Regions from separate parts of the Blautia sp. AM28-27 genome, predicted to be linked through region 1. Evidence: predicted binding sites of a transcription regulator. Region 1 holds the regulator's gene; the other holds the start of a gene.
The links. Region 1 encodes HrcA, which represses chaperone genes, less so after heat shock. Its sites were predicted from a motif close to TGTTAGCACTCNNNNNNNNNGAGTGCTAACA; they were not measured.

Region 1 (4,580 bases):
ATAGTCGACCGAGCAGTCATAGAACCGTGCAAGTCGGATCACATAGTCGATCGGGATGTCGCGGATTCCTTTTTCGTAGCGGGAATAGACGTCGCGGTTGCATTCGAGCAGGGCAGAAATCTCTTTGATGGTGAGATCCTGATCAATCCGCATATCTTCAATTCTCTGGTATTTCATACGTTGTACCATCCTTTCAGATTCAAACCCATACTACCAAACGGTTGGATGGACAAAGTTAAATCAGATCATATGGTCGCAAATTGGAGAATAGGGCGGGAGAGAGAAACGGCGGGTGAAGACAGCCTGTGCAGAAAACAGAAAAATATGTACGGCAGAAATGGGGGAACGAATGGGAAAAGCAGAAAGAATAGAAATAGAAGATTTTGTCCAGAATATAGTGGAACGGATGGAGACGCCGGAAGCGTTTGAAAAAATGATCAGCCGGGAGGAAGAATGCGAAGCGCAGGGGCAGGAGAGCCGTCTGAGGGATGTGCTGAAGAAAGAATGGCCGGTGGACGAAAAGGGAGAGCGCATCTATCAGATCACTAATATATATGAAGAAAAAGCAGAAGAACTCCTCATTGTAGAACTGTATACCGGCATCCACCTGGAAAACGGAGTCCCGTGCGGGCATTTTACGCTGTATCTCTGCGGGGAGCCGGACGGATGGAAACTCAGCGAAACGCGGATGATGGAATATCTGCAGAATCTGTAAACGAAAAAGCAAAACAGGGAGGACAGGGAAAAGAAAAACTGTCCTCCTGCTTTTGCTGCGGCGGAGACACCGGAAAGTCAGGATCCATACGGCCGCTTCTCATCGCTGATGCCGACCAGATAATCCAGACTGACCTGATACAGCTCCGCCAGACGGATGGCAATGGAGATCGGCAGCTGCCGGACGCCTTTTTCATATCGGGTATACACATCGCGGTTGCAGCCGAGATAGTCGGCAACCTGGCGGATCGTCAGATCGTGGTCCGTGCGCAGATCCTCCAGTCTCTGATATTTCATGATTCATCACCTCTGAGAAAATGCTACTAAATGGTCGTATCGAAATGGCAGAATCCTACCATACGGCTATAGCGCCTTTGAAACAGTAGAATGCAATAAAAAAGAAAAGTCAGATTCCTTTTCAGAAAGAAAACGGTTTATACTTTTTTCACAATTTCTTCATAGAAAAACCGGGAAAAGGTGTTGACAAACAAAAGGCAGAGTGCTATCTTAAGAGCATAGATGTTAGCACTCCACTGAAACGAGTGCTAACAGGACTATACAACAGGAAGGAGCTTATCTTAGTGGATACAGAATTGGATGAAAGAAAAAGAAAAATATTAAAAGCGATCATCCAGACGTATCTGGAAACGGGCGAGCCGGTCGGCTCAAGAACGATTTCCAAATACACGGATTTGAATTTAAGCTCCGCCACAATCCGGAATGAAATGTCCGATCTGGAAGAGATGGGTTACATCTTACAGCCCCACACTTCCGCAGGACGCATTCCTTCCGATAAAGGCTACCGCCTCTATGTAGATGAGCTGATGCGGGAAAAAGAACAGGAAGTTGCAGACATCAAAAACATGGTCATTGAAAAAACAGACCGAATGGAAAAAGTTCTGCAGCAGGTTGTCAAAGTCCTCGCTTCATCTACCAACTATGCAACGTTGATTACAGGACCGGAATATCACAGAAATAAAGTGAAATTCATCCAGCTCTCAAAAGTCAATGAAGAGCAGCTCCTGGCCGTCATCGTCGTAGAAGGCAACCTGGTGAAAAACCAGATGATCGACCTCGACGAGACCATCAACGATGAACAGATATTAAAGCTGAACCTGCTTCTGAACACACAGCTCAATGGCCTGACCATTGAAGAAATCAATCTTGGCATGATCAAGAAGATGAAAGAGCAGGCAGGCATCCACTCCGGCATCATCAGCAAAGTGGTCGATACCGTAGCGGAAGCCATCGCAGTCAGCGAAGAAGATGTGCCGGTGTACACCAGCGGCGCAACCAACATTTTCAAGTACCCTGAGCTTTCCGACAGCAGCAAAGCCAGCCAGCTGATTTCCACATTCGAGGAACGGCAGAAACTGGTCGATATGATCAAAGGAGCTGCCGAGGAGCAGGACGGAGAGGAAAATACCGGTATTCAGGTATACATCGGAAATGAATCTTCGATGGAACCCTTACGGGACTGCAGCGTGGTCACCACCACATACGATATGGGAAACGGTATGCGCGGAACAATCGGTATCGTGGGACCAAAGCGGATGGATTACGAAAATGTGGTAGATAACCTGAAAACATTAAAAGTTCAACTGGACGCCGTCTTCAAAAAGCCGGACACAGGTGAGTAGAAAGGTGGAATGATCAGTGAGCGAAGAAAATAGAAAGAAAGAGGAAACCATGGAAGAACCTACACGCGAGATGGAAAAAGAAACCGGAGCAGAGACCGATCTGCCGGAAACCGAACCGGCTGCGGAGCAGGAAGAAGCAAAGAAAGCAGCAGAGGCAAAAGAAGCGGAAGCTGCAGAAGAAACTGCTGAGGATGGCAAAGAACGAAAGTTCTTCAAAAAGAAAAAAGATAAAAAAGATGAGAAAATCGAAGAGCTGACTGACCGCCTGACCCGTCAGATGGCAGAGTTCGATAACTTCCGCAAACGCACCGAAAAAGAAAAAGCAAATATGTATGCCATTGGAGCAAAAGACATCATCGAGAAGATTCTTCCGGTTGTTGACAGCTTCGAGCGCGGACTTGCAACGGTGGAAAACCCGGAGGAAGATCCGTTCGCAGACGGCATGAATAAAGTATACAAACAGTTTACCACAGCACTCGATGAACTCGGTGTAACCGTGATCGAGGCCGTTGGAAAGGAATTCGATCCGAACCTGCACAACGCAGTGATGCATGTGGAGGATGAGGAAGCCGGCGAGAACATCGTCGTAGAAGAGTTCCTGAAGGGCTACATGTACAAAGGTTCCGTAGTCCGTCACAGTATGGTCAAGGTGGCTAACTAAGCCTTGAAGATAAATAAATAGAAATTAAACCATTTTTTAGCATAATTCATTGAGGAGGAAACAACAATGGGCAAAATTATTGGTATTGACTTAGGAACAACAAACAGCTGTGTAGCCGTTATGGAAGGTGGAAAACCAACCGTTATCGCAAACGCAGAGGGTGAAAGAACAACTCCATCTATCGTAGCATTCACAAAAACAGGTGACCGTCTGGTCGGCGAGCCGGCAAAACGTCAGGCTGTAACAAACGCAGACAGAACCATCCGTTCTATCAAACGTGAGATGGGTACTGACTATAAAGTAGACATCGAAGGAAAGAAATACTCTCCGCAGGAGATCTCCGCTATGATTCTTCAGAAACTGAAAGGTGATGCAGAGAACTACCTTGGTGAGAAAGTAACAGAAGCAGTTATCACAGTTCCGGCTTACTTCAATGACGCACAGCGTCAGGCAACCAAAGATGCCGGTAAAATCGCAGGTCTTGATGTAAAACGTATCATCAACGAGCCTACCGCAGCAGCTCTGGCATACGGACTGGACAACGAAAATGAGCAGAAGATCATGGTATACGACCTTGGCGGCGGTACTTTCGATGTTTCCATCATCGAGATCGGTGACGGCGTTATCGAAGTTCTTTCCACAGCAGGAAACAACCGTCTGGGCGGCGATGACTTCGACCAGAAAGTAACAGATTATATCCTTGCTGAGTTCAAGAAACAGGAAGGCGTAGATCTTTCCAATGATAAAATGGCTCTGCAGAGAATCAGAGAAGCAGCAGAGAAAGCAAAGAAAGAGCTTTCCAGCGCAACTACAACCAACATCAACCTGCCGTTCATCACTGCAACCGCAGATGGCCCGAAACATCTCGATATGAACCTGACAAAGGCTAAATTCGATGAGCTGACCCACGACCTGGTAGAGAAAACCGCAGAGCCGGTACAGAGAGCACTTTCTGATGCAGGCCTTCAGGCATCCGAGCTTTCCAAAGTCCTTCTGGTAGGCGGATCTACCCGTATCCCGGCTGTACAGGATAAAGTAAGACAGCTGACCGGACACGAGCCGAGCAAGAGCCTGAACCCGGATGAGTGCGTAGCACTTGGTGCTTCCGTACAGGGTGGTAAACTTGCAGGAGACGCCGGCGCAGGCGATATCCTTCTTCTGGATGTAACTCCGCTGTCTCTGTCCATCGAGACCATGGGAGGTATTGCAACTCGTCTGATCGAGCGTAACACCACAATCCCGACCAAGAAGAGCCAGATCTTCTCAACAGCAGCAGATAACCAGACAGCAGTAGATATCAACGTAGTACAGGGTGAGCGTCAGTTCGCGAAAGACAACAAATCCCTCGGCCAGTTCCGTCTGGATGGAATTCCGCCAGCAAGAAGAGGCGTTCCGCAGATCGAGGTTACCTTTGATATCGATGCCAACGGTATCGTAAATGTATCTGCAAAAGACCTTGGAACAGGAAAAGAGCAGCACATCACCATCACCGCAGGCTCTAACATGTCCGACAGCGAGATCGACAAAGCAGTCAAAGAAGCTGCTGAGTTCGAGGCTCAGGATAA
Region 2 (4,580 bases), on a different contig from region 1:
AAATATGTATTCAGGAGGCATCAGAGGTGGCAAAATATCTTGTAATAGTGGAATCACCGGCAAAAGTCAAGACGGTGAAAAAGTATCTCGGGGCAAATTACGAAGTTGCAGCATCTATGGGCCATGTGCGCGATCTGCCGAAAAGCCGGCTTGGAATTGATGTAGAACATGACTTTGAACCAAAATATATCACCATCCGCGGAAAAGGAGAGCTTCTGGCATCTCTTCGAAAAGCCGCAAAAAAAGCAGATAAAGTTTATCTCGCAACTGACCCTGACCGCGAGGGAGAAGCAATTTCCTGGCATCTGTCGATTGCGCTGAATCTCGATGAGAACAAGATGCGCCGCATCACCTTCAACGAGATCACAAAATCAGCAGTCAAAGCGTCGATCAAACAGGCACGCGACATCGATATGAACCTGGTGGACGAGCAGCAGGCGCGCCGCTGCCTCGACCGTATGGTAGGTTATGAAATCAGCCCATTGTTATGGAAGAAAATCAAACGCGGACTTTCCGCCGGCCGTGTGCAGTCCGTTGCACTGCGCATCATCGGCGACCGCGAGGATGAGATCAATGCGTTCATTCCGAAAGAATACTGGACACTGGAAGCAGATCTGAAAATTCCGGGCGAGAAGAAACCGCTCGTCGCAAAATTCCACGGCAAAGGCAGTGAAAAGATGGCGATCGAGACGAAAGAGCAGCTCGATGAAATCTTAAAGGGACTGGAAAATGAGACCTTTACCGTATCCGAAGTGAAAAAAGGAGAGCGTTCCAAGAAAGCGCCGCTTCCGTTCACCACGAGTACCCTGCAGCAGGAAGCATCGAAGGTGCTGAACTTCTCCACGCAGAAGACGATGCGTCTGGCGCAGCAGCTCTACGAGGGCGTGGAAGTAAAGGGAAAGGGAACGATCGCTCTGATTTCCTATCTGCGTACCGATTCTACACGAATCAGCGAGGAGGCCGATGCGGCAGCACGTTCCTTTATCCAGGAGCAGTACGGCACAAAATATACCGCAAGCGGGGACACGACGGAGAATAAAAACAGCAAGGCACAGGATGCGCACGAGGCCATCCGTCCGACCGATGTGACGAATACACCGGTAATGGTAAAAGAATCCCTGCCAAGAGATCTGTTCCGCCTGTATCAGCTGATCTGGAAACGCTTTGTGGCAAGCCGCATGCAGCCGGCCGTCTATGAGACAATTTCCGCACGGATCAATGCAGGAGAGTATCTCTTTACAGCAGCTTCCTCCCGTCTGGCATTTGATGGTTTCATGTCCGTTTACACCGATCCGGATGAGGAAAAGAAAGAGAAAAACGCCGCTGTCCGGAGCCTGGAGGCAGGAACGGAGCTGGCACTGGAAAAGATGGATCCGCAGCAGCACTTCACACAGCCGCCGGCACACTACACCGAGGCATCCCTTGTCAAAATGCTTGAGGAACTCGGCATCGGCCGTCCAAGTACGTATGCGCCGACCATCACAACGATCATCAACCGCCGTTACGTGGCAAAGGAGAACAAGAACCTTTACATGACAGAGCTCGGCGAGGTGGTCAACAACATGATGAAAGAGGCATTCCCGAGCATCGTGGATGTCAACTTTACGGCAACGATGGAAGCTCTGCTCGACAGGGTTGGAGATGGAAGTGTTCCGTGGAAGACAGTAGTCGAGAACTTCTGGCCGGATCTCTATGAGGCGGTCACAGAGGCAGAAAAGAACCTCGAAGAAGTTAAGGTAGAGGATGAGGTGACAGATGTCATCTGCGAGAACTGCGGCCGCAACATGGTGGTCAAATACGGCCCGCACGGAAAATTCCTCGCCTGCCCGGGATTCCCGGACTGCAAGAACACGAAGCCGTATCTGGAAAAGATCGGTGTTCCGTGTCCGAAGTGCGGAAAAGAAGTGATCCTGCGCAAGACGAAAAAAGGACGGAAATATTATGGATGCGAAAACAATCCGGAATGCGATTTCATGTCCTGGCAGAAACCGTCTGCCAAGAAATGCCCGCAGTGCGGCGGCTATATGCTGGAAAAAGGCAATAAGCTGGTCTGCGCGGACGAGCAGTGCGGCTATGTAGAAGCACGCGAAAAGAAAGACGAAGACTGAGAATGACAAAGCGGTCTGTACTGGTGAAAAACTGGTGCAGGCCGTTTTTTTGCTTATCGCGGCGGAAAAACAGGAAGATCCGAAAAAATTTAGCATGAATTTTTATAAAATTTATAGTTTTCTGAAAAATATATTGATTTCCGGAAAACTACATGATAGAATGAGCTTAGTTTTAAGGGTTGTCTGAAAAAGGCATCAGTGTGCATTTTTTTCGGCGGATACGCCAAAAAAATGCAGAAAATAAAGAAAGGAGAAGAACATGAGCGTACAACTGCTGGATAAAACCAGAAAAATCAACAAACTGCTTCATAACAATCACTCCACGAAGGTCGTGTTCAACGATATCTGTGAAGTCCTGATGGAAACGTTAAGTTCCAATATCCTGGTGATCAGTAAAAAAGGAAAAGTGCTGGGCATCAGCCTTTGCCCGGGCGTGGAAGAAATTACAGAGCTGATCGAGGATAAGGTGGGCGGTTATGTCGATGCCGCATTAAACGAGCGTCTCCTCGGCGTACTCTCCACAAAAGAGAACGTCAATTTACAGACCCTCGGCTTTGAGCGGCCTGGTGTAGAGCGCTACACCGCAATTATCTGCCCGATCGAGATCGCCGGAGAACGCCTTGGTACCGTATTTATGTACCGCTGCACCCCGCAGTACGATATCGACGATATCATCGTCAGTGAGTACGGCACAACCGTTGTCGGACTGGAAATGATGCGTTCCGTCAACGAGGAAAATGTGGAGGAAAACCGTAAGGTTCAGGTGGTTAAATCCGCATTCAACACGCTGTCCTTCTCCGAACTGGAAGCCATCATCCATATCTTTGATGAACTGAACGGGGATGAGGGCATTCTGGTTGCAAGCAAAATTGCAGACCGCGTCGGCATCACAAGATCCGTCATCGTAAATGCCCTCCGCAAATTCGAGAGCGCAGGCGTCATCGAGTCCCGTTCCAGCGGTATGAAGGGAACGTATATCAAGGTATTAAATGATTATATCTTTGATGAACTCGACGAGATCAAAGCAAGAAAGAACCTGAAAGGAAAGGGCGATGCCCATCCGGACGAGGCGAAAAAATAAAAAAGTGGAATGTAGAAAAGAATCGGAGCCGTTTAAGAATGGCGCCGTTTCTTTTTGTGCAAAAAAGCATTCGGGGAGCGGAAAAAATGGTATCATTCCCGTTTTTAGGAATAAACTATAATTAGATTCTAAAGAGAGTATAAAATATGAAAAAATTGCCAAAATAAGAAAAAACGAGGAAATAAGAGAAATTAAGAGCTATCACGAGAAAAAAAAAGAGAATTACAAAATTCATACATTTGCGAAATGAGGTGGAAAACACTATAGTAAGAACCATCAAGTAGCACTCGAATGAACTGAGTGCTAATAAATAAAACTGAATGAAATCTTGAAGGAGGAAACATAAATGAAGTTAGTACCTTTAGGTGACAGAGTTGTATTAAAAGAGTTAAAAGCAGAGGAAACCACAAAATCCGGTATCGTACTTCCGGGACAGGCACAGGAGAAACCGCAGCAGGCTGAGGTTATCGCAGTAGGACCTGGAAAAGTAGAAGACGGCAAAGAAGTAAAAATGGAAGTTGCAGTCGGAGATCAGGTAATCTATTCCAAATATGCAGGAACCAACGTCAAACTGGAAGACGAAGAGTACATCATCGTAAAACAGGATGACATTCTGGCAGTTGTAAAATAAAGAATAATCAAGTAAAAATCAGGAGGCATGACAATCATGGCAAAAGAGATTAAATATGGAGCAGAGGCAAGAAACGCTCTTCAGAATGGTGTAAACCAGCTTGCAGATACCGTACGTGTAACCCTTGGACCGAAAGGAAGAAACGTTGTTCTGGACAAACAGTACGGCGCTCCGCTCATCACAAACGATGGTGTTACGATTGCAAAAGAGATCGAGCTGGCAGACGGCTTTGAAAACATGGGCGCACAGCTCATCAAAGAAGTTGCTGCAAAGACCAACGACGTAGCAGGTGATGGTACCACAACCGCAACCGTTCTGGCACAGGCTATGGTAAACGAAGGAATGAAAAACCTGGCAGCAGGTGCGAACCCGATCGTTCTTCGTAAGGGAATGAAGAAAGCAACCGATAAAGCTGTTCAGATCCTTGCAGAGATGAGCCAGCCGGTAGCAGGCAAAGAGCAGATTGCAAAAGTTGCAGCTGTTTCTTCCGGAAGCGAAGAAGTAGGCCAGATGGTAGCTGACGCTATGGAAAAAGTTTCCAAAGACGGCGTTATCACCATCGAGGAGTCCAAGACCATGCAGAACGAGCTGGAGCTGGTAGAAGGTATGCAGTTCGACCGTGGATATATCTCCGCTTACATGTGTACCGATATGGAGAAAATGGAAGCCGTTCTCGACAATCCATATATCCTGATTACCGATAAGAAACTGTCCAACATTCAGGAAGTTCTTCCGCTGCTGGAGCAGATCGTACAGAGCG

Region 2: the regulator HrcA is predicted to act here: its motif matches at 3,468-3,498, upstream of groES (co-chaperone GroES).

Annotation. Positions count from the first base shown of each region.
Region 1 covers NZ_QUJK01000009.1:71,093-75,672, reverse strand. The annotation lists gene DW743_RS12255 (helix-turn-helix domain-containing protein) at 1-177, opposite strand, end outside; gene DW743_RS12250 (hypothetical protein) at 350-715, shown strand; gene DW743_RS12245 (helix-turn-helix domain-containing protein) at 793-1,011, opposite strand; gene hrcA (heat-inducible transcriptional repressor HrcA) at 1,296-2,354, shown strand; gene grpE (nucleotide exchange factor GrpE) at 2,404-3,015, shown strand; gene dnaK (molecular chaperone DnaK) at 3,082-4,580, shown strand, end outside.
Region 2 covers NZ_QUJK01000003.1:77,328-81,907, forward strand. The annotation lists gene topA (type I DNA topoisomerase) at 27-2,108, shown strand; gene codY (GTP-sensing pleiotropic transcriptional regulator CodY) at 2,368-3,189, shown strand; gene groES (co-chaperone GroES) at 3,536-3,820, shown strand; gene groL (chaperonin GroEL) at 3,857-4,580, shown strand, end outside.